DNA from 4 places in the Shewanella mangrovisoli genome. Region 3 is predicted to be linked to each of the others. Evidence: predicted binding sites of a transcription regulator. Region 3 holds the regulator's gene; each other region holds the start of a gene.

Region 1 (7,258 bases), 2.3 Mb from region 3:
TGTGGGCGCAGGTGGTGGTATCGGCACGCCCGATGCGGCGCTGGCGACCTTCAATATGGGCGCGGCCTATATTGTCACTGGCTCAATCAATCAAGCCTGTGTTGAGGCTGGAGCCAGCGAACATACCCGTAAATTACTCGCCACCACCGAAATGGCCGATGTAACTATGGCGCCCGCCGCCGATATGTTTGAAATGGGCGTTAAGTTACAAGTGGTTAAGCGCGGTACCCTATTTCCGATGCGCGCCAATAAACTCTACGAGATTTACACCCGCTACGACTCGATTGAGGCGATCCCGACAGAGGAAAGACACAAGCTGGAAGAGCAAGTGTTTCGCGCCTCATTAGATGAGATTTGGGCAGGCACTGTGGCGCACTTTAATGAGCGCGATCCTAAGCAAATTGAGCGCGCGCTGGATAATCCAAAACGCAAAATGGCACTGATTTTCCGTTGGTATTTGGGTCTTTCGAGCCGTTGGTCAAACACGGGCGAAGTTGGCCGCGAAATGGATTACCAGATTTGGGCAGGCCCTGCCCTCGGTGCCTTTAATGCCTGGGCAAAAGGCAGTTATTTAGATGATTACCGCGAGCGCAATGCGGTCGATTTGGCTAAACATTTAATGCAGGGTGCGGCCTACCAAGCACGGATTAACCTGTTGTTATCCCAAGGGGTAAGTATTCCAGTCAGCCTGCAACGCTGGAAACCACTGCAACGCTGCTAATTCACTTTGCTAAACCTTATTGAGCGGGTTAAGTGAAAACTTAACCCGCTTTTTTGGCGTTCTGTTTTTGATTCTATTATGGGCTCAATATCCGCTCTGCATTGCCACTTCAGTGGCACGCCGTAAACCCATCCTTGGGGGCTCAACGGAAAAATCCCTTTTTCCGATGTCCACTGCCGTGACAATGCTCGCCTGCAACACTTATCTACAATCAATCCAATACATGAGGCAAGATTTCAAATTGGGTGGGAGACGTTGATAAATGCAATCGTCCCAAAATTTTATATAAAGCATGGTTTGTTAATAAGGATTTTTATCATTCAAAAGTATCGTTTTGCACATTATTTCAAATAATCCTTATTATCGAGCCTTAATATTCAATACATTACAAACAATTCGTTATACAAAACCCAAAGAACTGAACTGATGCCCCGGCTCTGACAGAAATGAATCACAACTAAAAATAAACAATAAAATCATAATCTTGAGTTTTGCTACTTCAAATTGTTGAAGGTGAGATTTGCCGCAATCCATTAGAGTTGAATATCTATGAGCATAGAAGATCAAGATTCAATTGACGCCATTGGAATAGATAATGAAGGTGTCGTCGTGCTAACCATCTCAGATCATTTGGAATGGGATGATAAGCATCTCTTGCTCCTTCAGGAAAAGATTAATATCTACTTGGCTTTTCTCGAGTCTGGCGAGGTATTTGAAAGCTATCCAGATTCACGTGGAAGAGAGTTTAAAATTAATATTATGTGCAAATATGAGCCAACAGCATTAGCAACACAGTTCCTATCACAATGCACAGACATCATTAATCAAGTAGGAATTCAGTTTGGTTATAAGGTTTTCACTTAGCCAAACAGTATCACCTTAGCCTAGCGCAGAAAACCGCATGTTTTCCCACTGTTGGCGGCGTAAAACGGCTTGGCGGGCTACTGTCGTAACTTTGACGTAAGGTTGTCATAACTAAAATCATGGGTTCTAGATGATGATTCGCCTACTGCAATCATTATTAGGAACTAGAAAATGGAACAAATGATAAACAAAGAATTAGTGAAAAAGCTTCGAAGCGAACGTTCTTGGTCCCAAGATCAACTCGCCACAATCTCAGGACTGAGCATTCGTACTATTCAGAGAGTAGAGAGTGAAGGCTCTGGCTCCTTAGAATCCAAAAGAGCGCTAGCGGCAGCTTTTGATATTAACGTTAGTAATCTGGATATTAATAGCACCGCAGACAGCACCTTAGCATCCAGTCATCGAGGTTGTAAGTTTGGGCTAGCTGGTGCAACTGTGGGTATTTTGAGCGCCTATATTGGAATATCTATATCTTTTACATCAGGAGATATTACGTCCGCTGAAGCAGGGATTCATTATGGAAGTCTTAGTGCGCTCTATGGTATTTCCTGTGCAGTTATTATCGTAATGTCTAACAGATATCATTCAAACCCTAAGTGATAGGACACATCACAGTTGTATTGCGACTGTTAGCGTTTGTGCAGATGCAAGAGCTAAGAACTTTCCGCAAGGTACTGTCTGTCGTATTATCAATCTAGCAATCAACACCTTAATCTAAGCCGATACTCAAAAGCTATCGGCTTTTTTATGCTGTTTCCCCTCGATTTCCCTACTGCAACTCTTACCGAATCGCAGGTAAAAATTGCCTATCTCACTTATATCAGCCAATACTACCGCCAACACAAAGTTTAAAAATTACACTAATAATCAGTAGATTAGCTAAAAATCTCAAAGTTGGCATTAAGCTCGCAATATCCCCTTTGTGAGTTTATTGCGCGATTGAGTGATAACAGGATGTAAGACGTAACCTTGCTTATCCAACTCACCCAGCAACTAGCTCACTCGACGTAAACATGCAGAGTGAAAGAAGACAGAAAAACCGAAATAAGACAAAGGAGGTGCTATGTTAGGTTGGACCTTAATGTTTCTGGTTGTGGCCATTATCGCCGGACTGTTTGGATTTACGGGGATCGCTGGCGCCGCAGCGGGGATCGCAAAGATTATTTTCTTCCTATTTATTGTATTACTTGTGATTTCCCTGCTGGTCAACGCCCTTAAGGGCAAGGCACCACGCGCTTAAATTGGATAAAAGGAGAATCGATATGAAACCTATGACCATGATTACCACTGCATTTTTAGCCTTATTATTAACCTTTGGACTGTCAGCCTGTAGCGACAACCACACCGAGGACGCAGGCGAAAAAATTGATGAAGCCATCACAGATACAGGCAATGCGATTGAAGATGCCTGTGAAGAACTGAAAGAAGGCGTTAAAGCGAAAGATACCCGCTGCTAGAACGGATGACGGAGAGTAGATAGTCCCGCAAACGAGCTAATCAGGGAAACCACAGCTCGAGTGAGTACCACTGAGCCACTTTATCGCGACAGTCATTGGTTACGATAAAGTGGGTTTCCCTGAGGCTCGCCGTTTATCGATGGAGGATATGCCAATGCTGAGTAGGGTCCACATTAAGTATTTCTACCTGTTCGGAGCACTGTTATTTGGCTATTTCGCCGTAACGGGGCACTCTCCCATCTTCACCTTTATTTGGGCATGGAGCAGCCTATCCCTCGCCCTTGTCGGCTCGGCCTATTGGTTTAATCTCGCCAGTATTTTTAGAAAACGCCAGGATGGCTCCATCCCTTGGTATATTCGCTGGGGCTTTATTCCGTTTTTATTAGGATGCCGACTCTATAATCTCTGGGCACGGCGCCGCGATAGCGTGCCTTCAATGCAAGCCATTGATAAATACCTGTACTTGGGTAGCCGCTTAAGCGCTGCCGATTTACCTAAACTAAATCGTTATGGCATTACCGCTATTTTAGATGTCACCGCCGAATTCGACGGCCTCGATGTGTCCCTGTATGAGGATCATATCGACTATCTGAATATCCCTATTCTTGACCACAGCGTACCGACTAGCGCCCAATTAAATCAGGCGATTAACTGGTTACATCGCCAAGTACGTGCCCAAAAGCGGGTATTAATCCACTGCGCGCTCGGTCGCGGGCGTTCCGTGATGGTGCTGGCCGCTTATCTTGTATGCCGTCGCCCCGAACTCAGTTTTGCCGCGGTGCTGCAACAGATTAAAAGCATTCGTAAAACCGCAGGGTTAAATCGCTGGCAACTTAAAGCGCTAGAGCAGATGTACACTCAAGGGGAAATCAAACTGCATAAGCGCGCCTGGATTATCGCCAATCCCGTCTCTGGCGCGGGTAAATGGCAGAGCCATGGCGAACAAATTTGCACTGAGCTGAAACGCTATTTTGAGGTGCAGTTAGCACTCACCACGCCAGAGATTAGCGCCCAAACCCAAGCGAAAAAAGCACGGCTTCAGGGCGCCGATATCATCATCGCTTGCGGGGGCGATGGCACAGTCACTGAGGTCGCGGCGGAGATTATCGACACCGATATCACCTTAGGCATTATCCCGTTAGGCACCACCAATGCCCTGTCACACGCCCTCTTTGGTTTAAGCAGTAAGCTCAATGCCGTCTCCCAAGCCCTTGATAATATTATCCAAGGCCAGACTCAGACCATAGACACGGCGCGTTGCAATGAGCGGCTGGTGTTGCTGCTGGTTGGCATTGGGTTTGAGCAGCAAATGATTGAGTCGGCGAGCCGCGAGCGTAAAAATGCCCTCGGCCAACTCGCCTACCTCGATGGTTTGTGGCGCGCGGTGAACACCGACACCAACCTCGAGTTGCAGCTGACTTTAGATGACCAAGCCCCAATGACAGTGCAAACCCACAGCCTAGTGGTTGCCAATGCCGCACCTTTTACCAGCTTACTCGCCCAAGGTAAGGGCGAACCCAATATGACCGACGGCTTGTTGGATATCACTTGGTTGGATTCAAATAATGAGCCGAATGAACAGCTTATCAGTCTGGCTGAACTGGCTTTTACCGGCTGGATTAAAGAGGCCGCCAATAGCGACTCTGCGCCCTCGGCCAACGCGGGTAAAGTGAAACATGCCCACGCTAAAAGGGTGAAGCTCAGCAGTCAGCCCCCATGCAAGTATGTGATTGATGGCGAAATTTGTGAGCCAGAGGAACTCAATATCGACATCCTGCCCGCCTCTTTAAAAGTGTTTGTGCCCTATCAAGCGCAAAATGATGAACCGCAGTCAGAGCCAAAATAAGCTAACACATTCAGAATCAACTCTGAACCAAACTATATGAATCAAAAGCTGAATCAATGCATTAGCTTATTTTCAGGCATTTAATGCAGGTTAGTACTTGGCGACGCTATTGCTAACGGGATCTTCGCTAACGGAATCTGCATCAGCGGTTTGAACGTCTGACTCCTGCTCATATTTACTGAGCTTGTTATAGAGGGTTTTAACGCTGATCCCAAGCTGCTCAGCGGTGTCGGTTTTATTACCCTGACTCGTTTCAAGCGCTTGGTAAATGGCGATTTTTTCCAGCTCCTCGAGGCGCATACCTTGGGGGATCACTACATTTTCCTCCGCTGCCGACTCTTTATCCAAACTAGGTGTCAGCTGTAAATGCTCAGGGGTAATCTCATGGTCCGCCAGAATATAAGCGCGCTCGATAGCATGCTTTAACTCGCGCACATTACCGGGCCAAGTGTGGGCCGCAATCGCCTCTAAACTTGAAGGCGAGAACACTTTGCTCTGTTTTTCCGCCGCATTGCGATAGGCCAGAAAATGCTTCGCCAGTCCCACTATATCTTCCCCACGCTCCCGCAATGGCGGCACTTGAATGGGGAAATGCGCTAAGCGAAAGTACAAGTCTTCCCGCAGTTGTCCTTGCTCAATCGCCACTAGAGGATCGCGGTTTGTCGCCGCCACAATACGCACATTCGCCTTGAGCACCTTAGGGCTGCCGACGGGGCGATATTCATTATTTTCGAGCACTCTTAATAGCTTAACTTGATGCTCAAGGGGCATCTCGGTGACTTCATCGAGGAATAAGGTGCCGCCTTCGGCCTGCTCAAATACCCCTTGGTGATCGCGATTCGCGCCAGTGAAAGAGCCTTTTACATGGCCGAAGAGTTCACTATCGACCAATTCTGGGCTCAAGGCGCCGCAGTTAATCGCAATATAGGGCTTATTCACCCGCGGGCTGGCTAAGTGAATGGTATTGGCGACCAATTCTTTACCCGCGCCACTCTCACCGATAATCAACACATTGCTCTCGGCGGCCGACACGCGGCGGATAGTGCGATACAAACGGTGCATAGGTAATGAGGAGCCCACCAGCAGACCATATTGATCTAACTCGCTGGCAAAGGGGCGAATGCGCGTCGAGGTATTGGCAACCAGATGCTGGGCAAAATCCGCTAAAGTTTCGCACAACAACGACATATCGATGGGCTTACGGAAATGGTAGCCCGCGTATTTGGACAAGAGTTTATCGAGGTGAGGATTTGGTAGGCCGTCGGAGAGGAAAATAAACTCCACATCAGCAATGGCGCTGGACTCGAGTAAGGCTAAGTAATCTTCACGGCTTAGACGGGGCAGCTCAATGATCGCCACATCGATACGATTGGCCTCCAGCTGAGTAATCCAAGATAAATCATCGGTACTGCGTAGCTTGTTGTAGGTCTGCGCGCCCTCGAGCTGAACTAATGCCTGCTCGGTCTCGAAGTCCTGTAGATGATAGAAAAGCGTTGGTCGGATCATCTTGTGCCACTCCCTGTGAATGAAGCACCACTGTATGCCAGCCGTGAAATTTTAACAATCTCAACGGTAAGAGTTGCCGATAATAAGCAGCCCACTGGCGACAATGGATAAATATCATCAGTTAAATCAAGTCATTAACTTATCATTAAAAAGTGAACGAAATATGCATAGAAGCTGAATGAAGTTGATATTTCCATAAAAAACTTGGGCAATCCGTGTCGGTGGAGCAGCCCAAACTACCACAGGAGGTCGTTATGACGTCTAATGTTGCGCAACATCAGACCGAGCTGAGCGCCGATATTAAGCTGGTTAATGAGTTAATCGAGCTGACGCAAACCGGCGTGGATTTTTATACTCGGGCCAATACTTCAGTCGATGACTACAGCCTAAAACGCATTTTTATCGCCCAAATCAAGACGTACCAAGGAATGCAGGCGCGATTTAGGCAACTGCTCGCCCAAACATTGCAACGGGAGAGCCCTCACTCGGCGCCGCCATCGCAGACTCGGCCCTATGCCGATGTCGATGCTTTACTTATCAAACAACAACTTGCCGATGCTCTCGTCGTGCTCTGTGAGCTTGAGCGTCAACGCCTTAACCACCTCAAACAATTAATCAAAAAAGCCAATCACCCGAGGTTAATCAGCCAATTGGCCGAAGATATTGCCTGGCTACAAATCCATTTGGATACTTTGCACCTGCGCTGCCAAGCCCTGTAAATGCGCCTACACCTCCAAATAACGCGGCCAACTGAGCCGCGTTTTTGTTGCATGCGGTCTGACTGTTTTTAGCGCTTATCCCACTTAAGCCCAATCGCTGAATCACCCTAGGTAATATTTACATTTTGTCGGTAAAAAGCGCCGA
Region 2 (7,258 bases), 620 kb from region 3:
GCGCAGCCAGCTCACTAATGCCATCGACAATATGGCCAAAGTGCTGACCCAACATCTACAGGCCCCCGCCAACCATGATTTAGATTTTCGCGCCGAACTCGAAGCGGCCATGAAGGCGGTATTAACCCAGAAGAAACTGTTTTTCTCCCTCGAGTGGGAAAGCCAAACCCTGAAAAAACATAAAGTGCTGCTGGCGGAATTAGTTAATAAACAGGTTAGGTTGATCACCCTACTCGAGTTATTACCTTTGAGTCGCTGGCAGGAGGCCGACAAAGAGGCATATCACCAAATCAACAAAGTCGCCGCCGAGCTTACAGCTTATCTGCAACGCCTTGGCGAATTTGTTGCAGGCAAAACAGCCACATTGCCCACACTACCAAATGCATTAGAGCAGGAGTTGCAACACAGATTACAACTTAGCTTGGCAACACCCGCGCCAGACCACACCTCAACCTCTGTGGCAAACGAGGTAGCGCAGGGATTTGCCCTCACGGGATACGGCTGGCTTATCTATCAACTCGCCATCGCCGTCGAAGCCCTCTACGCCGATATCGAGATTATCGAAATCGCCTATAGCGGACAAACCGTGTTACATAAAACCGACAAGCCTTCATAGGCTGTTACCACGGGGAATGGAAGCGAAAATCACTCAGTCAGATCAAGATAAACCCTTGGCAGCCCTTGCACTCGCAGGGGCTTAATGAAAAGATACCGCCCTAATAAAAATTCGATGTGTGGACTGTTTTCATGCGCTTGTTTTCCCCTTCCGTTATCGCCATTGCCTGCTTATCGGCGGGTTCACTATTCACCACCCAGTTAGCCGTTGCCGCGACTACCGAAGTCGCGCAGCCTGAAGTGACGACTACTGGAGCTGCAAACGCTGAGGCCGCTAAAACTGACACGGTTGACACCAGTGCCGAAAGCAGCGCTTTGCCCGCAACAGAAGCGGCTCCCGAAGCCGCAGTGATAGCGACACCGGCTCGCGCCAATACCTTTGTGAATGATGCCATTCTCCCGCCGAGCATCACGTGGCACGGTGCCAGTGAGTCGTTGTTACTTAGCGCCGATAACGAATGGGCGACGCCCTTCGAGCAAAGCAACGGCACCGAAAGCCCAAGCTATGACGACACCATCACTTGGCTCGACCGATTAGCGGCCGAAACCACCAAATTGCAGAAAGTCAGCCTAGGCAAGAGCCCTCAAGGGCGCGACATTTGGATGTATGTCGCCAGCAGTGAAGGCATTAACGAATCGGCGCGCCTTAAGCAAAACACTAAGCCGACGATTCTGGTGCAGGCGGGGATCCACGCGGGCGAAATCGACGGTAAAGACGCCGGCATGATGCTGCTGCGGGATATAGTCAAAGGTGATAAAAGCGACCTGCTCGAAAAGGCTAACTTGCTGTTTGTGCCTATGTTTAGCGTCGATGCCCATGAGCGCAGCGGCGAATTTAATCGTGTTAATCAACGTGGCCCAGTCAATATGGGTTGGCGCACCAATGCCAATAACCTCAACCTTAACCGCGACTACGCCAAGGCCGACACCTTAGAAATGCAGCATATGCTGCGGGCGATTAATGTGTGGCAACCGGATCTGTATATCGATGTGCATGTCACCGACGGTATCGATTACCAGTACGACATCACCTTCGGCTACAATCTCGCCCAAGGTTTGAGTCCCGCCAGTTTCCGTTGGCTCGAAAATAGCTACCGCCCAGCGGTAGAAGCTGCGCTAAGCGCCCAGGGCCATATCCCAGGTCCACTGATTTTCGCCGTCGACAATACCGATATCACTAAAGGCATGTCACTGTGGAACCCTAGCCCACGTTTCTCTAATGGTTATGGTGATGCCCGCCATCTGCCCACCATTTTGATTGAGAACCACAGCTTAAAACCCTTTAAGCAGCGCGTACTTGGCACCTATGTGATGCTAGAGCAAACCCTAAAAACCGTGGGCGACCAAGCGACCAAGTTAAAGAGTGCGATTCAAGAGGATAAATACCGCGCCTCGCCACTGATCACCTTAACGTGGAAATCGGCACCACTGGCTAAAGGTTGGGATTTTAAAGGCATAGATTACAAGTTAGAGCAGAGTCCGATTAGCGGCACCGAAGTAGTACGTTGGACGGGCGAGCCTAAGTTGTACCCGAATTTACCTGTGATTGCCGAAACTGTGCCCGATATAAAAGTCACTCGCCCGAGTGCTTACTATATTCCCGCCCAGTGGACACAAGTGATCGACCGCTTAAATCTACATGGCATTCGGATGACACGTTTAAGCAAGCCAACAGAGCTTAAATTGCAGCAATACAGCTTGAGCAATCCGGTGTTTAATACCAAGGCGTTCGAGGGACGACTCACTGTGAAGGCCGACTCGACACTGGCGAAACTGACCACCACCTTGCCCGCGGGCACAGTGAAAATCAGCACAGATCAACCCTTAGGCGATCTGGCGATTTTACTGCTCGAGCCACAATCACCGGACTCGTTACTGCAATGGGGCTTCTTCAACCCTATCTTTACCCGTACCGAATACATTGAGGACTACGCCGTAGAGCCGCTGGCCACCAAGATGCTGAAGGAAGATCCAAAGCTGCAGGCCGCATTTAATAAAGCGCTGGAAAACCCAGAGTTTGCCGCCGATCCCGAGGCACGCTTACGCTGGTTCTATGAGCGCAGCCCTTACTACGATAATCAATATCTTAAATATCCAGTCTACCGTAGCCGTTAATCCCCGCAGTTAAAAACAGCAAGGATTAAGCAGGCTTACGCGCACTGATGCTATACACCAAGGGCACATGTTGCCCTTGGTGTTTTAGCACATAACGGCCATCGGCTTGCGCCTCTAGCCCTGCGAAACAGTTATAGGGGCTAAACGCAAACTCGTGAAAGAGCTCCAACACTAAGCCCGCCTGCAATAAGGCATTGATCACCTCAGACAAGCTATGCGACCAGCACATTAAGGTTTGCTGCTCATCACCGGCATTCTCGGTATAGGTCCCTTCCTGCTCTATATCTGGCTCACCGCGATTAAAATAGCTATACCCATCGAATAGCTGCTGCGCCGGATGAAACTCGACCATGTAAAACTGTCCGCCGGGCTTTAAACACGCCGCAATGGTCTGCGCCCAGAGCGTTAAATCCGGCAGCCACACAATCGCGCCATAGGAGGTAAAGACAATATCTTGCGGCTCAACCTTGCCCGCCACGCTGTAGACATCGCTACAGATAAACTCGGCGGACAACTGCGTCTGCTCCGCCAGCTTGTGCGCCTCAGCAATCGCCACCTCGGATAAATCGACCCCAGTCACCTTTGCGCCCATTCGCGCCCACGACAGGGTATCTAAACCAAAGTGACATTGCAGATGCAGTAGGCTCTTACCCGCCACCGCAAGCTCATTTAATTCGATTTCCGTTAAGGAGGTGTTGCCATTCAAAAAGCCTTCAACATCATAAAAATCAGAGGTTAAGTGCACCCGAGTGCGGGCATCCCAAGCGATTTTATTGGTCGTTAAGTAATCCATGTGAATCCTTTCTGGTTATGCTGTTAGCCACGTTGGCTGAATGGACACACGCTAACCGAATAAGTGAGTAATTTCACCACTCTTTGGGAAAAATCACTCATTCAGCGGACATGTCCGCCTACGGCCAAGCGGACGCATTTGAAGTATTTAACTGATAATTAAGGAATTTAAAAGTTGGCATAGGATGTGCTATCTCTCGACATAGCAATTATCGCCATAGACTCCGCACTCTGCAGCTTATCGAGTGTCGATAACAAGGAAGAAGAAAATGTCACTACGCCCTTTTATATTCACCCTCGGATTTGTCGCCGCCTTTACCGTTGGCGTGTCACTCACTGGCTGCATTATCAATGTGAACGCCGCTGGCATGCCGGATTTAGATCACCAGCAACGTGAACTCAGCCTAGATGCTCAAGACTTACAAGAACTCGTCGCCGAAACGGGTGCGGGCAGCCTTGAAATAATCGGCGTCGAAGGCCTAACCCAAATTAAGTTAGTCGCTGATATCTATAGCAATGACGATAGCAAAGTGATTCTCACCCTTGAGAAAAAGGCTAACAAAGCCCAGCTTAAGGCCGACTTTGAATCCCATAGCAGCTTTAGCAATTACTCGCCTTATATCGACCTTAAGTTACAAGTCCCTGCCGGATTAGCACTGGACATTGACGATGGTTCGGGTGCGATTTTGATCAACAAGATGACCGCGGATATCAAGGTCAAGGATGGCTCGGGCGAACTGGTTATCCATGGCGGCAATAATGTCAGCATCGACGATGGTTCTGGCGCGATTGAAGTCAGCCAAGTGAACGGCAACCTCGCGATTGTCGATGGCTCTGGCGGCATCCAAGTCAATGATATTAAAGGCAGCATCACCATCGATGACGGCTCTGGCGAAATCAACGTCGCCAATGTGCAAAACACAGTCACCATCAACGATGGCTCAGGCGATATCAACGTGGTGAACACTAAGGGCTTAACCATTCTCTCGGCAGGTTCAGGGGATGTGAGCTTCGATAAAATCGATGGCCCAGTAAGCAAACACTAAGCCCGTTAGACCAACAGCATTACCGCTCCACCAACTTCCCGGCGTAGAGACTGATGTTGCAGTACCCAACCAAATGTCAGTCTTCTACCCACCCCTTTGCGTTACCGTTCCATGGACATTCTTATGCACTTTATGCCACTAACCCCTTGTAGTGGCATCTTTTTTGGTGCGACCATAAAACTTAAATTTGCGATAACCAGACTTTAACCCCGCGAATTTGTTAAGATAATTCACCTTCCCGCTTCGATAGTCACAAAGTCACGCAGCATTGCCTGTAAGGTCGAAAATATGGATCAGTTTTCGGAATACCAACAAGAAATTGAATCGCTTTCCCGCTCGGATAACCCAAGAGAAATAATGGAAGGACTAGGGGATATTTGTTTTGATGGCGAAAGCTTTTATCACAATGGTAATACAGCCCTAGCTAAACACATTTTCGAGCATATTTACGCCTTAGATGCGCACTCGGACTATTTCTCACACGCCAGAACAGTCGCCAAAACCTTCCTCATTAGCCTAGGAGAAATACCTCCTATTTCCCTAGAGGAGACTATTTTACAAATGCAGCATGAGAATACTGCGTTGAGCCAACAGCAGCTGAATCTATTGATTGCGAAGCGTATTTTTAGGGAGTTTAGTCATCATCAAGACACTATCCGCACCACGCTGGAGTATCTCAATAAAGCTGAAGCACTCGCGCCTTTGTGCAAAAGCGACCTTCGTTTTAAAGCCTTAGTGAATGCGGCAAGTCATACTGCCGCAAACCATACCACTGACCTACAAACCGATTGAGGTTAACCCAATTGAACTTTGGCGAAATGGCTGAAGACGATGACTCGACTGATTTTGGCCAGCTTTATCGCCATATAACAAAATCCACAAGGTTCACCAGAAGCGATTAATGTCATGCCCTCCAAGCTGACTTGTTTCAGCTGTTGCGTCGCCATTCGGATCGCTTGGATTTCAGCATGGGCGGTACAATCATGCAGCGCCAGCACCCGATTCACCCCTTCAGCCACAATCCGCCCAGACTCATCCACAATCACAGCAGAAAACGGCAGGCCAGCACCTTCGACTTCCTTTTGCGCCAACGCCAAAGTGTGGTTAACCGCAGGTAAAAAGTGATTACACATCAGTCGCTTCCTCTGCGTAGTGTTGTGCTAGTTGCAACCCCATGGCCGCGGACTTTGCCAGAGCCTGTTGTAACGACTGCTGATGTCGATTATCGGCAAACTCTTGATATTCAGAGGCGACTTCAAAAATCTGCTCAACACCCAAATACTTACTCAGGGTACGTAGATGCGGCACCAAATGCCCATGCCGTTCGTTTACGCCACCCGCCTCAAAGCCGAACTCACCACAGGACGTCAAAACCACTAAGGTTTTGCCTGACAGTAATGGGGCTAGAGGCGCATCCCCACGGTTTAAGTCAAAATCGAAGGTCTTGTTAATCCTCACAATCTGATCAAACCAAGCTTTAAGCTGAGCAGGCATACCGTAATTGTACATAGGTGCAGAAATCACAATCAGATCGGCCGCAGACACCTCCGCAATCAATTGATCCGATAATGCCAATTGCTGCCGCTGCGCCGCAGAGCGTTTAGCCTCCGGCGTGAACACCGCACCTATCCACTGTTGGTTGATAAAATCTGGTGGATTCATTCCGACATCACGGTAAGTATACTCAGCTGTAGCACAGTGAGTTTTAAAGCTAGCAATAAATCGTTCTGCCAATTGTTTAGAAATAGAGTTATGCGCTGGATTATCATTTAACACAGCTCTAACGCTTGAATCTATATGAAGAATATGTGTCATCTTAAGTCTCTCTTTAGCTGAAAATACCCAGTTATTGTGATTTTTCAGCGAGTGACAGACAAACGACTAAAACGCATTTACAGGTGAGCCAAACTCATCTATTTTCAGCTAATACTTATCGAAGGCGGATGACAATGCAGGTTTCATTACAAGCGTTAAAAGCATTTGAAGCAGCAGCCAGACTCGGCAGCTTTAAATTGGCAGCGCTAGAGTTATCACTATCACCGACCGCAATATCGCACCATATCAGCAATCTAGAACAGCGCTTGGATGTCGCGCTCTTTCAACGCCAGGCCAGACGCATTAGTTTAACGCCAGCTGGCGAGCGTTTATCAACCGTGACCACTCAAGGATTTCAGGCCATAAATCAAACCTTGGACGATATCGCGAGTACTGGACGCCATATTAAGGTCGCCACCACATCGTCACTTGCGGCGTTGGTCTTGATACCCGCACTACAACAGTTTTACGCGACTCACCCACAAACCCAAGTTGAAGTCGCGACAGGCGAAGATATGCAGCATGATGCCTTTACGCTACCGCTGCGCTTTGGGGATCTGCGCCATCAACATCCTGATGATGTATTAAAAACAGAGTTCTTTAATATGTTTGCCACACCAGCGGCTGCATCATTGCCAGCAGGTCTTAAGCCTCTGACCATATACACAACAAGATGGAAAAATAATAACTTACCACCACCGCCGCTAACGGACTGGTTGTCACAGCAAGGCTTGCAAGACTCTGGATTGGATATCAAATACTATGATCAGGAGTTGTTTGGTATTCAGCAGGCGCTCGCAGGGCAAGCTTGGGTATTTAGCTCTACCACGCTCACCCAACAATATGTACAGGCTGGGATATTGCAAGCCGTTAAC
Region 3 (7,258 bases):
TTAACAGGCTCAGCGACCCTAGACCAAGCGGGTAGCCAAGTGACGGGTAACCTCATCCGTTACGATATTATTCAGCAAAAACTGATCGCTGAGAGCACAGGTAGCGGCGATGATCGCGTGATTACCATTATTCAACCTGACAACTATCAGGAAGAACTCAAGAATCAGCCTGCGGACAAACCTGTGAAAAAACAGGATTCTAAATGACCCAAATCACCTTAAAAGCACAGAATCTCGCTAAGAGTTATAAGAGTCGTCAGGTTGTGAAAGATGTCAGCCTGACGGTCAAAACGGGTCAAGTCGTCGGCCTGCTCGGCCCAAACGGTGCGGGTAAAACCACCACCTTTTACATGGTCGTGGGCTTAGTCAAAAGCGATAAAGGCCATATCTTTATCGACGATGATGATTTAACCGCCGATCCCATGCACCTGCGCGCCCGCAAAGGCATTGGTTACCTGCCACAGGAAGCCAGTATCTTTCGCAAGCTGACAGTGCACGACAATATCATGGCGGTACTGCAAACCCGTAAAGAGCTCAATCGCGACCAACGCGAAGAAGAGCTGGAACATCTGCTCGAAGAGTTCCATATCACCCATATTCGCGATAGCCAAGGCATGTCGTTATCGGGCGGTGAACGTCGCCGCGTCGAAATTGCCCGCGCCTTAGCGGCCAATCCTAAGTTTATTCTGCTCGATGAACCCTTCGCCGGTGTCGACCCGATTTCGGTTATCGATATCAAGAAAATCATCGAACAACTCAAGAGCCGAGGCCTTGGGGTACTGATCACAGACCACAATGTGCGCGAGACTTTAGACGTCTGTGAACATGCCTACATTGTCAGTCACGGAAACCTGATTGCCGAAGGAACTCCCGCAGAGATCTTAGACAATCAGCAAGTTAGGGCTGTGTACTTAGGTGAACAATTCAGGCTATAGTTACTTAAACAGAGCCAATTAGCCTTGAATTTTGGCTTAGTAAGCGCCATCAATATGATAACAAGCGGCCTAAATTCAAAATAATAACGTAGGGATCAGCGGTAACATGAAAGCGTCACTCCAGCTCAAACTGGGTCAACAGTTAACCATGACGCCACAACTTCAACAGGCCATTCGTCTGTTGCAATTGTCGTCATTGGAACTGCAGCAAGAGATCCAGCAAGCCTTAGACTCTAATCCTCTTCTCGAGCTGGAAGAGGAGCAATTCGACGCGCCTACCGAACGTAAGCAAGATATCGCCGATACCGACTTTAGCGAAACGACAGCTCAGCCACAGGAACAAGATAATTCCACCGTAGACATTGCCGAGTCGCTGACCAAAGAATCCCTGCCCGAAGAACTCCCCATGGACACCACTTGGGATGAAGTCTTTACCGCATCGCCAAACTCAGGTTCTGGCGCTAGCCGTGAAGATGACATGCCCTTCCAAGGGGAAACCAGTGAAGGCCTGTACGAACATTTAGAATGGCAAAAAAACCTCACGCCCTTCTCTGAAACCGATTTAGCCATCGCCACCGCGATTATTGATGCCATTGACGATCAAGGTTATCTCACTCAAAGTACTGAAGATATCCTCGAGGCCATGGGCAATCCCGAGATAGAACTGGATGAAGTCGAAGCCGTACTCAAGCGCATTCAACACTTCGATCCCGTCGGTGTCGCCGCAAGGGATTTAAGCGAATGTCTGCTTATCCAACTCTCCCATTTTTCGCCAGATACCCCACACCTCGAAAACGCCCGTATGTTGATCAAAGATCATTTAGATCTGATCGCTGCCCGCGACTTTAGGTTGTTGATGCGTAAAACCAAGCTTAAGGAAGATGATCTGCGCGAGAGCATTGCCCTCATCCAAACCTTAAACCCTCGCCCCGGTTTGCTCATCACCCCTGTCGATGAAGAATATGTCATCCCCGATGTGTCGGTGTCGAAGAAAAATGGTCGCTGGGTGGTCGAGTTAAACCCGGACTGCATGCCAAAAATCAATGTAAATCAGCAATATGCAGCCATGGCGCGCAGCACCAAAAGCCAAGCCGATAGCCAATTTATCCGCGGGCATCTGCAAGAAGCCAAGTGGTTTATTAAAAGCCTTGAAAGCCGTAACGAAACACTGCTCAAGGTGGCAAACTGCATAGTGCAATACCAACAGGGTTTCTTCGAATACGGTGAAGAAGCCATGAAACCTATGGTCCTAAACGATATCGCCGAGGCGGTAGAGATGCATGAGTCCACCATTTCACGGGTGACCACACAAAAATACATGCATACCCCAAAGGGACTTTTTGAACTAAAATATTTCTTCTCAAGCCACGTCGGGACTGATGATGGCGGTGAGTGCTCATCCACGGCAATCAGAGCCTTCATTAAGAAACTGGTTGCAGCGGAAAACCAGAAAAAACCATTAAGCGACAGCAAGATGGCGCAGCTTCTGGCAGAACAGGGAATTAACGTTGCGCGCAGAACCATTGCGAAGTACCGAGAGGCGATGCTTATTCCCCCTTCCAATCAGCGTAAAAGTTTATAGCCTAAAGTGGAAATCGGAGGACGTTTATATGCAAATAAACCTGAGTGGACACCATATCGAGATTACTGAATCGTTACGGGCTTATGTTGAGGAAAAGTTTTCAAAACTTGAACGTCATTTCGAACAGATCAATAATGTGCACGTTGTGCTCAATGTTGAGAAAATGCAACAAATTGCCGAAGCGAGAATCAACCTCACCGGTGGTGAAGTCTTCGCGACTTCAGAGCATGCAGATATGTATGCTGCCATAGACGTCCTGATCGACAAGCTTGATCGTCAGGTTATTAAACACAAAGAGAAGTTAACAAAACACTAGCAATGGAACTTCGTACCATACTGCGGCCGGAATGCACGACCTGCGCCACTCCGGGCAGTAAGAAAAAGGTACTGGAACTTATCAGCGACTTAGCCGCTGCCCAGTACCCCACCCTCTCATCTCAAGAGATCTTCGAAAGCCTAGTGGCGCGCGAAAAGATGGGGAGCACAGGTATAGGTAACGGCATCGCCATTCCACATGGTCGATTAACCGATATAACACAACCCATAGCCATATTGGTGAAATGTGAGGAGCCGATAGCCTTTGATGCTATCGATAAACAACCTGTCGACATTTTATTTGCGCTGCTGGTGCCTGCTGACCAATGTCAACAGCACTTAAGCACTTTGTCCTGCATGGCTGAAAAGCTCAGCGACAAGCAAATATTGAAGCAATTGCGCAAGACGCATGATGAAACGGAACTCTATCAGGTAATCACTGGATGAAACTGGTCATAGTGTCAGGGCGCTCAGGCTCAGGCAAATCGGTCGCACTGAGAGTGCTTGAAGATCTCGGCTACTATTGTGTCGATAATCTTCCTTTGCCGCTGATTGGCAGCTTACTCGAACAGCTCAAGGGCAGTAACGATCTCGTCGCCATCAGCGTCGACGTGCGTAACCTGCCGGAGCAAGACAAGGTACTCGTCAAACAGCTCGCCAGCCTGCCAGAGGGCACTGAACTTACCAGCTTCTTCTTAAATTCCAGCGATAAAGTACTGTTAAAGCGCTACAGCGAGACTCGGCGCTTACATCCCTTATCTAAGAGCCGAGTATCACTACAAGAAGCTATTAAGCTTGAAGGCAAATTGCTCGAGCCCCTGTCACAGCAGATGGATCACTACATAGATACCTCGAATCTGAATATCTATGAACTCAGCGACCAAGTACGGCAAATCCTGCTTGGCAGTGTCGATAAGGAACTGGTGATCAACTTCGAGTCCTTCGGTTTTAAGCATGGTATGCCAACCGAAGCCGACTTTATGTTCGATGTGCGCTTTTTACCCAATCCCCATTGGGAGCCTGAGTTGCGCCCCCTCACCGGCTTAGATGAACCTGTGGCAGAGTTTTTAAATCGCCAGCCACTGGTTAATAAGTTCATCTGGCAAATTGAGAATTTACTCGAGACTTGGTTACCCCACTTAGAGCGTAATAACCGCAGCTATCTGACCATCGCCATCGGCTGTACCGGCGGTCAACACAGATCGGTTTACGTGGCCGAGCAACTGGCTAAACGCTTTAGCAACGGCAAACACAAAGTGAATGCCCGCCACCGAGAGTTAAGTCATGCCAAAGCTTGAGCGCCAAGTCACCATCTGCAATAAACTAGGCTTACATGCCCGCGCCGCCACTAAGCTCGTGGTGCTTGCGTCTGAGTTTGATGCCAGCATTACGCTGATCCAAGGTGAGAAACAGGCCTCTGCCGCCAGTGTTTTAGGGCTCCTTATGCTAGAAACTGGCATGGGTAAAACCATTACCCTGATAGCCGAAGGCCCTGATGCCGAGCCCGCGCTCAATGCCATTTGCGCGCTTATCGACGCTAAGTTCGACGAAGCCTGCTAATAGCCCCGACATCTCACCTCGATGCTCCCTGCCGTTATTCAGTACCCTGTTTGGTTTTGATTTCAGCACCTTATACCAGTAAAACACATTTGTGACTCGACGCCCTCCCGTGCGCTCAATTACAATGTACTGCTGCGCTTTGGCTTAAGTCCTCAACAACCAAACGCCACCCATCCACCGTCGCCACCTTGGAGGAAACATGCCTGTAGAAGCCTCAGACAGCTTACAAGTCGAACAACGTCTCGACCAACTGAGCCATGCCCTCAATAGCGGTATGTTTGTGCATGTCAGGCAAATGCTGCAAAACATGGCGGCGTCGGATATCGCATTGATTTTAGAGTCCTCGCCCCCTAAGGCGCGGCAAGTGCTGTGGCAACTTATCGATCAAGATCAGCTCGGGGATATTCTCGATGAACTCAGTGAAGAGTTAAAAGATCCGCTGATCCGCGCCATGAGCCCTGAGCGGGTCGCCAAGGCGACCGCCAGTATGGATACGGACGATCTCGCTTATATCCTGCGAAGCTTGCCAGATACCGTCTATAAGCAAGTATTGCAGTCAATGAGCCTGCAAAACCGCCAGCGGGTCGAGCAAGCACTCTCCTACCCCGATGAAACTGCGGGCAGCCTAATGAACACAGATACTGTGACCTTAAGGCCCGATGTGAATATCGATGTGGTACTGCGTTATTTGCGCCAACGGGGCAATCTGCCCGATACCACTGACACCTTATACGTGGTGGATAAGCACGATCGCGTACTTGGCGGGGTCAAACTTGCGGATCTGCTCACCTGCGATCCCAATACTCATATCAGCAGTATTATCGATACCGATATCGAAAGTATTCCCGTGGGCATGTCCGACAGTGAAGTCGCGCAGCTGTTCGAGCGCCATGACTGGGTATCCGCCCCCGTGGTCGATAGTGAGGGCAAGTTACTCGGGCGTATCACCATCGATGACGTGGTGGATGTTATCCGTGAAGACGCCGAGCACTCCATGATGGGGATGGCGGGGATGGACGATGATGAAGATACCTTCGCCCCTGTGGTGAAGAGTACTTTCCGCCGCTCGCTCTGGTTGACGATTAACCTGTTTGCCGCCCTACTGGCAGCCTCTGTCAGCAATATGTTTGAAGGCACAATCGAACAATTCGCCACGATTGCGATTTTAATGACAATTGTCCCGAGCATGGGCGGAGTCGCGGGCAATCAAACCTTAGCTCTTGTTATCCGTGGGATTGCCTTGGGTCATATTGGCCAGAGTAACGCCCGCTGGCTGATTGGCAAAGAACTTGCCATTGGCTTTTTAAACGGCCTCATGTGGTCGATTTTGGTGTTTATCGCGGTATTAGTTTGGAAAGATGATATGGCGCTTGCCAGCCTGATTGGCGGCGCAATGCTCATCAATATGACAGTCGCAGGACTCGCTGGCGCCAGTATTCCGCTGATCTTAAAGCGCTTAAAAGTGGATCCTGCGTTAGCGGGCGGCATGGTGCTCACCACAGTCACCGATGTGATTGGTCTGTTTGCCTTCCTAGGATTAGCGACCCTGTATTTAATGCACTAGTACTCAACCTGCTAAAACAGACAACAAAAATGGCGCCAAAGGGCGCCATTTTAATAAGTCGATTAACTTTATTTTTTGGGCGGCTGAAAACCATAACCCGTTAAAATCGCTTGTCCCTCAGGGGATAAAATAAACTCGGCTAAAGGCGCGGCTGCATTATTGGCATCCTTTAACACCAATAAGCCATAGTTGGCACCGACCGCTAGCTCAGGCGGTAAATCGACAATCTTGAGGCTAGGCACTTCTTTTTGTGCCAGCACCGCATTGGTGCAATAGGTTAAGAACACATCCGCCTGCTTATGTTCCATCACCCAAGCATAGGGATTACGATCTTTCGGCGGTTTAGCACTTTCAGGCCCACCCGTTAGCTGCAAGGCTTTGGTTTCTAATGTGGTTTTTGCATTGGCTTTTAAGGCTTCGGCTTTCGCAAACACGGCCCAAGCATAATCCCCCGCGGGATCGGCTTTTGCCGTTGATGTCCCGACTTTAGTTTGCGGCGCGAGCAGGGTATCTAATAAATTCGCACTGGTGAGTGGCACATCCGCCTGGGCAATGGCACAGAGCTGGTTACGGGCAAACATTTGCACCTCTTGACCCACTCCCGCATCGACTAAGGCCTGCGGGTGTTTCATATTCGCCGAGGCGAAGATATCGACTCGCTCACCCTCTTGGATCCGCTTGAGTAATAAGCCCGAAGGCGCATATTGCGCCGCGACTTTGGCGTCGGATTTCGCTTGATAAGCGGCAATAATATCGTTCATCGCCGCCTTTAAACTGCCTGCGGCCCTGAGTTCAATTGGTGCAGTCGCCTCAGTGCTCATCGGCGCGCCTTGTGCTATTCCCGCCATCAATGTCGCCCCTAAACTGATTGCGAACACTAAACCTTGTTTTGCCATGCTGTACTCTCCATTCACACAGAAATGTCCTAGTGCATACAAGACGGCAAAACCTTTAGCGGATCAAGTATTACCGCTGCTGGATAAATGCAAATCGGGACGATTGTGGCCAAGATCACTTAAGTCTTTTAGGTGACTGGACAAATTGTCCACTAAGGAAAATTAGTTCCCTAATGCCCCCTAGAGCACATAGTTCGTTCACACAAATTGCCACCCAGTGCAGAAAGTAAAAAGTCGCCCGTAGGCGACTCTTATTTTATGGCAATTATTGCCCCGTTGGGGTTAACACAATTTCCACTCGACGGTTTTGGGCGCGACCTGCGGCATTCGCATTCGATGCGATAGGGCTCGCCTTACCCATGCCCTTCGATTTAACCCGAGCAGAAGCCACACCTTTGCTCATCAG
Region 4 (7,258 bases), 600 kb from region 3:
TTAGACACATTAAAGGATAATCCTGCGCCGCGTACGGCCAGATTCCAATGCGTTTTAGTCTATATGCGCCATGCGAAAGACCCTACGCCCATCATTTGCCAAGCCTCTTGGGAAGGCCAAATCGATTTCGTGCAACGGGGTGACAACGGCCATGGTTACGATCCGATTTTTATTCCAGAGCACCACGATTGCAGCGCTGCGCAAATGAGCAGTGACGAGAAAAATGCCTTGAGTCACCGTGGTAAAGCTCTAGTGCAACTGATTGCTGCCATGCAGGAAAAAGGCGTATTTACCGACGGGAAAGCCCAATAATGTCAGTGAATGTGTCACCTCAGTTAACCCTGCCGCCGTTGAGCCTGTACATCCATATCCCTTGGTGTGTACAAAAATGCCCTTACTGCGACTTTAACTCCCATGGGCAAAATGGCGAATTACCCCAAAAGGCCTATGTGGATGCGCTGCTAGCGGACTTACGCCAAGACTTGCACTTAGTACAAGGCCGTAAGCTGCACACTATTTTTATTGGTGGTGGAACACCGTCTCTGTTTGATGCCAATCAAATCAAACGGATATTGGATGGCGCCAATGCGCTCATTCCCTTCAGTGACGATATTGAAATCACCATGGAGGCCAACCCTGGCACCCTAGAGCACGATGACTTTAGTGCCTACCGCGCCGCAGGGGTCACCCGGTTATCCATTGGTGTACAGAGTTTCTCTAAGGATAAGCTCAATCTGCTGGGGCGGATCCACGATCAAAACGAAGCCCAAACCGCCGCCCAAAAAGCCAGCCAAGCGGGTTATTTAAGTTTTAACTTGGATTTGATGCACGGACTTCCGAATCAAAGTTTTGCTGAGGCCATGGCGGATATCGATACCGCTGCTGCGCTCAATCCGCCGCATTTGTCTTGGTATCAACTGACGATTGAGCCCAATACCCTGTTCCACTCAAAACCGCCGCAGCTGCCCGACGATGAAGATCTCTGGCAGATCTACGAACAAGGGCAACAAAAGTTAGCGGCACTCGGTTATGAGCAGTATGAAATCTCGGCCTATGCCAAACCTGGTTATCAATGCAGGCATAACCTTAACTATTGGCAGTTTGGCGATTACTTAGGCATTGGCTGTGGCGCCCATGGCAAAGTGACCTTGCCCGAAGAAAATCGCATTATTCGCACGGTAAAAATCAAACACCCTAAGGGGTATTTAGCTGCCGACAACTATCACTTCGAGCAGACTGAGGTCGCCGAAGAAGATCGCGCCCTCGAATACTTGATGAATCGTCTGCGCTTAATGACACCTATCCCTAAGCAAGAGTTTGAAGACAGAACCGGTTTACACCGAGATTCTTTGAAAGAGGGAATGGAAAAGGCCAAACAACGGGGTTTACTCACCGAATCTGCTGAACATTGGCAATTAACCAGTAAAGGTCACATGTTTGTGAACGATTTACTGACGCAATTTTGTTAATTCACCAATTAAATTTCCCATATAAATAATGTGTTAGCCTAGGTTTCTCGATGAGACATCTTTTATGGCTAACACATTTTCTAACATTTATATTCATACATTTTCCCCCTGCTTCTTTAGAATTACCTGAACATTGTTAAGGAAGCCTGATCATGCCAATAAAAACGAACATCAGCTTAGTCGCATTTACCCTCTCCGCCCTGCTAGCACTGCCTTCCTATGCGGTGCCCACCTTAAGTGACTCACATAATGTGACCAGTGCAAGTGTAGCTGCCCAAAGCGAGTCAGAAAAAGCCAACGCCTTGTTTGAAGCCATCTTCATGGAAAACATCATGGCAAGCCCCATTGCGCAAACCTATATGGGTATAAAGCAGGACTATGATAAGTGGGACGACATTGGCGATGAAGCGGATGCCCGTGAGTTGGCGCGAACCAAGAAACAACTGGCCGAAGTGAATCAACTGGATGCGAGTAAGCTTGACCCACAAACTCGCCTAAGCCTCACGTTATTCACCCAAAACCTGAATAACGATATCAAAGACTACCAGTGGCGTTACCATAACTACCCAGTGAATCAGATGCATGGTGGCCACTCGATGATCGCCTCCTTCCTGATTAATCAACACCAGATCACCGATGTCAGCGATGCTAAGGCCTATATCAGCCGCTTAAATGGCGTGCCCAAACGCCTAAGCCAACTGCAACAGGCGCTAGAAGTGCGCGCTGATAAAGGCATTATTGCCCCTAAATTTGTGTTTGGTTACGTGATTTCTGACAGCCAAAACATCATTAAAGGCGCCCCCTTCGATAAAGGCGAAGACAGTGCCTTGTTGGCGGATTTTCGCAAAAAAGTGAGCGCACTCAGCATCACTGAAGCAGAAAAAGCCCACCTTATTGCCGATGCAGAAAAAGCGCTAGTCTCGCAAGTTGAGCCCGCATACAAGACGCTTATCGCCTATATCAAAACCTTAGAAGCCAAGGCCGATACCCGCGATGGGGTTTGGAAACTCCCCGACGGCGAGGCGTTTTATAACAATGCCCTTGCGCGAACCACGACTACCCAGATGACGGCGGATGAAATCCATCAACTTGGTCTTGCCGAAGTGGAGCGCATCCATAATGAAATGCGCGCCATTATGAAAAAGGTGAATTTTAACGGCACCTTGCAAGAGTTCTTCGCCTTTATGCGCGATGATCCGCAGTTCTATTATCCAAATACCGCCGAAGGCAAGGCGGCATATTTAGCCGATGCAACCAAGCTTATCGATAATATGCGCTCACGCTTGGATGAAGTCTTTAAGGTCAAGCCTAAGGCGGCCATGATAGTCAAACAGGTTGAAGCCTTTAGGGAAAAATCCGCGGGTAAAGCCTTCTATGAGCAACCGGCGCCCGATGGCTCTCGCCCTGGCAGCTACTACGCCAACCTCTACGATATGAAAGCCATGCCCAAATATCAGATGGAAGCACTGGCTTACCACGAAGGGATCCCTGGCCACCATATGCAAATCGCTATCTCGCAGGAGCTAAAGGATATTCCTAAGTTCCGTAAGTTCGGTGGCTATACCGCCTATATCGAAGGTTGGGGGCTCTACAGTGAGTCTTTCCCGAAGGAGATGGGCTTATATGCTGACCCTTACTCCGATTTTGGTCGACTGGCGATGGAGTTATGGCGAGCTTGTCGTTTAGTGGTCGATACCGGGATCCACGCCAAAAAATGGACCCGCGAACAAGGGATAGCTTATTACGTCGATAATACCCCTAACGCAAAATCCGATGCGAAGAAAATGGTAGAACGTCATATCGTTATGCCATCGCAAGCTACTGCCTATAAAGTCGGGATGATTAAGTTACTCGAACTAAGACACAAGGCGGAAAAACAACTGGGTGATAAGTTTGATATCCGGGATTTCCATACTTTAGTCTTGGCAAATGGCGCGCTGCCTTTAGATGTACTGGAAGAGCAAGTCGATCAATGGATTGCTAGTGTTAACAAAGCCTAAGCTTGAAACCGTGGGAGGCTAACGCTAGCCTCCCTTGAACGCCTTGCCAATAAAATCCTTAAATCGCAGCCAATAAAAAAGCCACTATTAAGTGGCTTTTTTATTGGATTTATCACCAGCTTGGTCATAAAACCCTATCTCACTGTGGGTCACTATATTTGATGTATTAAGCAAGTAGCTAACACTCGGTGTGACTTTAGGGTACAGAGAGACAAAACTCGTTTCCCGCACTCAACCATCAGAAAAAAATTACCTCAGCCTAATGAGCTGAGGTAAACCAAAAACTAGGATGATGGTTTAAAAGCCAACATTGTTTTAGTTCGCAAACTTCTGCTGGCTGTGATCCGAAACTGCATTGCTGCCAACCTGTACGCTAATACCAAAAGGGGTCATTTCCAGTAAAAGTGTAGGACTCAGGTCATTCCGAATCATCTGGCAACCATTGTATTCATTTAAGAACAGACTTCAATACGCCTACTAAAAAGCTGTTTTAGAGAACCCTAAAAAACCAAACTAAAATACAAACCAATCTCGATACAAATAATTGATTTTAAATGAATTTCAAAACCATCAAACTCTCTAAAAATGCATTAACCGCATTTTAAGAACAATGTTTCCAAAATTACTGACGTTCACTGAAGAGTTCCGCATAGGGAATGTCCCAATAAGGCGGATTACCTATGTGATCTTTAATAAACTCAATGAAAGCACTCACCTTAGGCGCTAGGTGTTTACGGCGTGGGTAAACGGCCTGTAGTGGTAAATGATGAGTCAGTTGCCAATCCCTCAGCAGCGGCACTAAGGTGCCCTTAGCGATTTCATCCTCCATCAAGTAACTGGCAAGATATACAACCCCTAAGCCACTGATCGCAGCTGATTTTAAAGCGGGAGCGTTATCCACTCTAAAGTTACCAGAGACACCTATTTCGCAGTAATCATCACCTTTTTTAAACTGCCACATGCTGTGCTCATGCCACTCACCTTGATACACCAAGCAGTTATGGTCGACCAATTGTTCAGGGCGCGACGGTTCGCCATGTTTCGCAATGTAATCGGGGGAGGCAACGAGGAGGAACTGACACTTCATCAAAGGGCGCGCCACCATACCGAGAGGAAGCTGCTCAGACATAGTCAACAATAGGTCTAAACCTTCGCTGACCACATCGACCTTATGATCTAATAAGCTGACTTGCAGCTCGAGCTCAGGGTGTTTGGCCATAAATGATGGCAGTGCGGGAATGATATGCATAGCGCCAAAGGACTGGGAAATCCCCACCTTTAATACGCCGCGGGTGGCATCGTTTAAGTTATGCACGCTAGCAATGGCCTGTTCGGCATCGCGGAGTAACTCTTCACCTTGCAGATATAACAAATGTCCAGCTTCAGTCAGACTTAAGCTTCGAGTGGTACGCTGGATCAGTTGAACACCGAGTCTATGCTCGAGATCGGCGACCTGCGTACTGACCTTAGATTTAGAGATCCCAAGCCTTCTTGCGGCGGCACTAAAACTACCAGCTCTGGCCACATGAGTAAAAATCGCAATAGGTTCTAACAGTTCTAACATGGAAAGTCGCCTTAAGCAGTTTCGACAGTGATATTAACTTTCGGAATAGCATAGGAATGCAGCACAAATGCCTCAAAGCACCCCTCAATGCCTTAATATCTCACAGCAATTGGGTTAGTTGTAGAGATTTAGCCCGAAAAAGTCCGCTAAAGTAGAGTGTTCTATCTGACTGAATTGCCAGCTTTTCATTATATTTTAAGAGTATACCAAACATTAGTCTTTAGAATGTAATATTCCATAGTAAATAGCCGCAAGCAATCAGATTAATATCAATCCGTTTGGCTAAAATGAATCAAGAAAAAGCCCCAGACACTAAAAGTGCAGGGGCTTTTTCACTTATATCACGGCATTGATAGTGTCAGTTAGATCGGCTTAACCTGGTTCAAACCCGTTTAGACCTTAACTACCCTTGCGAGCATTATTCACGTAATTCATGGTGAGTGTTTTGCGTCAACACATAGGGGGCTAACTCTGGCACTTCTTTACGCAGTTGATTTTCAAGCACGAGCAGATTTTCAAAACGGTCACATAAACGGTCGGCTTTCGCTTCAATCCCCTTAGACTGGGACTCAATTTGCTGCTCAATATCGTCGCCTAATCTATCCATTTTTTGTGAGAATGCGTCCATCTTAGCTTCGAAGGATTCCCCGTCGCCCGCAAGCATTTGGCCGCCGATATTCATCATCAGAGTGCCAATGGAGTTTTGCACGATTTGCTCCATTTCCCGTTCAAATTCATCGTTAAAGGTGTTTTGCATCGACTCTTCGGTCGCGCCAAGGTAAAAACTATCGCCCTGCTTGTAGGCTACGGTATCGACACGCTTCTGCACGCCCGCCATCATCTCATCAAACTTAGCGCCTGCGGCATCGCCCATCAGTGGCGTCAATGCCATACTCACAGCTTGAGAGGCCAGTGCAACCGCTTCATTGACTAATTCAATGACTTCAGGAACCTGAGTCGATACCTCATCGGCATATTGGCTCACAAGCTTCTTCTGTTTGTCGGTTAAGGTGACCTGCTTGCCTTCAACGTATAACTTGTCGACCTCGATGCGATACTTCTCGGTGCCCTTCTCGCTCATCACTAATTTTTTAGGCTCAACTCTCACATCATAATTAAGGGAAACCTCACAGCGCTCATCGATTTGCGGCTCAGTTTTCGCTTGTGCTGATTGCCAGCCTGAAGCGCCTAAAATAACGCCCGATAATGCCACTCCAGTTAATAGCGTATTTATTTTCATTGTTGTTCATCCTTTAATCTGAGGAATTCGACTAAGCTAACATGCTAAAAGACGAATAGCAGAAGACATGCCAACTTTGTAACAATATGATTAGTATGAAGTTATAGAAATTAGCACCGATAGCAGATTAGTGAATTTCACTAATAGTTAGCCTAACAGTGCTAATAGAAGGATTAAATCAGAAGATTGAACGTCCGAGGCGCTGGCTTAAATGCTCAAGCATTGCCGTCCCCGCGAGGGAGTTACCTTGATTGTCTAATTCGGGAGACCAAACGCAGACCGAGAGTTCCCCGGGGATCACCGCAATAATGCCACCACCGACACCGCTTTTACCCGGCATACCAACACGATAGGCAAACTCACCGGCGCCGTCGTACAAGCCAGAGGTTGCTAACAGGGCATTTAACTGCCGCGTCTGTACCTGCGAAATAAGCTCAGTGCCGTCTAAGGTTTTACCGCGGTTGGCTAAATACAACATCGCCCGTGAGAGGTCGGCGCAATTCATTTTTAAGGCGCAATAATGAAAATAAGTGCGCAGCACTGTATCAACGTCACCTTGAAAATTACCGAAGGATTTCATCAGATAAGCGATGGCCGCATTACGTGCACTGTGCTGATATTCAGAATCCGCTACTTGCTTGTCGAAACAGACTTTATCGTTTTGACTCAGCGCCCTGACCAATTCCAACATCCGATGCTTAGGCGCCCCTAAACGGTTCTGCAATAAGTCGGCGATGACTAATGCGCCAGCATTAATAAAGGGATTGCGAGGTTTGCCCCGCTCGAGTTCAACTTGGACTAATGAATTGAAGGAGTGTCCCGAGGGTTCTTTGCCGACGCGGCTCCAAATTTCGGTTTCTTCATATAAAGTTAGCGCTAAGGTTAAGCTGAAAACTTTAGAAATACTTTGAATTGAAAATGGCTCAAGGTAATCGCCTGCGCCTATGGTTTCACCGTCGATTGTGGTCACGGCGATGCCCAATTT

Evidence for each region. Region 3 encodes sigma-54, which starts transcription at its own class of promoters, with help from an activator protein. Its sites were predicted from a motif close to GTTGGCACGNNNNTNGNNT; they were not measured.
Region 1: the regulator sigma-54 is predicted to act here: its motif matches at 2,479-2,497, upstream of K0H60_RS14330 (DUF1328 domain-containing protein).
Region 2: the regulator sigma-54 is predicted to act here: its motif matches at 3,697-3,715, upstream of K0H60_RS00945 (DUF4097 family beta strand repeat-containing protein).
Region 4: the regulator sigma-54 is predicted to act here: its motif matches at 6,330-6,348, upstream of K0H60_RS06350 (YggN family protein).

What each region holds. Positions count from the first base shown of each region.
Region 1 is NZ_CP080412.1:3,256,902-3,264,159, forward strand. Features, by position in the region: gene pfaD (eicosapentaenoate synthase subunit PfaD) at 1-721, shown strand, start outside; gene K0H60_RS14320 (DUF6572 domain-containing protein) at 1,271-1,585, shown strand; gene K0H60_RS14325 (helix-turn-helix transcriptional regulator) at 1,757-2,185, shown strand; gene K0H60_RS14330 (DUF1328 domain-containing protein) at 2,649-2,825, shown strand; gene K0H60_RS14335 (hypothetical protein) at 2,848-3,042, shown strand; gene K0H60_RS14340 (diacylglycerol kinase family protein) at 3,197-4,888, shown strand; gene K0H60_RS14345 (sigma-54 interaction domain-containing protein) at 4,979-6,394, opposite strand; gene K0H60_RS14350 (hypothetical protein) at 6,649-7,113, shown strand.
Region 2 is NZ_CP080412.1:206,344-213,601, reverse strand. Features, by position in the region: gene K0H60_RS00960 (FUSC family protein) at 1-616, shown strand, start outside; gene K0H60_RS00955 (M14 family metallopeptidase) at 748-2,730, shown strand; gene K0H60_RS00950 (class I SAM-dependent methyltransferase) at 2,756-3,523, opposite strand; gene K0H60_RS00945 (DUF4097 family beta strand repeat-containing protein) at 3,792-4,568, shown strand; gene K0H60_RS00940 (hypothetical protein) at 4,857-5,360, shown strand; gene K0H60_RS00935 (nucleoside deaminase) at 5,363-5,701, opposite strand; gene K0H60_RS00930 (FMN-dependent NADH-azoreductase) at 5,694-6,383, opposite strand; gene K0H60_RS00925 (LysR family transcriptional regulator) at 6,518-7,258, shown strand, end outside.
Region 3 is NZ_CP080412.1:827,158-834,415, reverse strand. Features, by position in the region: gene lptA (lipopolysaccharide transport periplasmic protein LptA) at 1-207, shown strand, start outside; gene lptB (LPS export ABC transporter ATP-binding protein) at 204-935, shown strand; gene K0H60_RS03680 (RNA polymerase factor sigma-54) at 1,042-2,517, shown strand; gene hpf (ribosome hibernation promoting factor) at 2,546-2,833, shown strand; gene ptsN (PTS IIA-like nitrogen regulatory protein PtsN) at 2,836-3,279, shown strand; gene rapZ (RNase adapter RapZ) at 3,276-4,130, shown strand; gene K0H60_RS03660 (HPr family phosphocarrier protein) at 4,117-4,392, shown strand; gene mgtE (magnesium transporter) at 4,592-5,956, shown strand; gene K0H60_RS03650 (molybdate ABC transporter substrate-binding protein) at 6,025-6,852, opposite strand; gene K0H60_RS03645 (YiaD family glycine zipper/OmpA-like lipoprotein) at 7,118-7,258, opposite strand, start outside.
Region 4 is NZ_CP080412.1:1,427,842-1,435,099, reverse strand. Features, by position in the region: gene rdgB (RdgB/HAM1 family non-canonical purine NTP pyrophosphatase) at 1-312, shown strand, start outside; gene hemW (radical SAM family heme chaperone HemW) at 312-1,469, shown strand; gene K0H60_RS06360 (DUF885 domain-containing protein) at 1,622-3,469, shown strand; gene K0H60_RS06355 (LysR family transcriptional regulator) at 4,092-5,033, opposite strand; gene K0H60_RS06350 (YggN family protein) at 5,452-6,273, opposite strand; gene glsB (glutaminase B) at 6,452-7,258, opposite strand, start outside.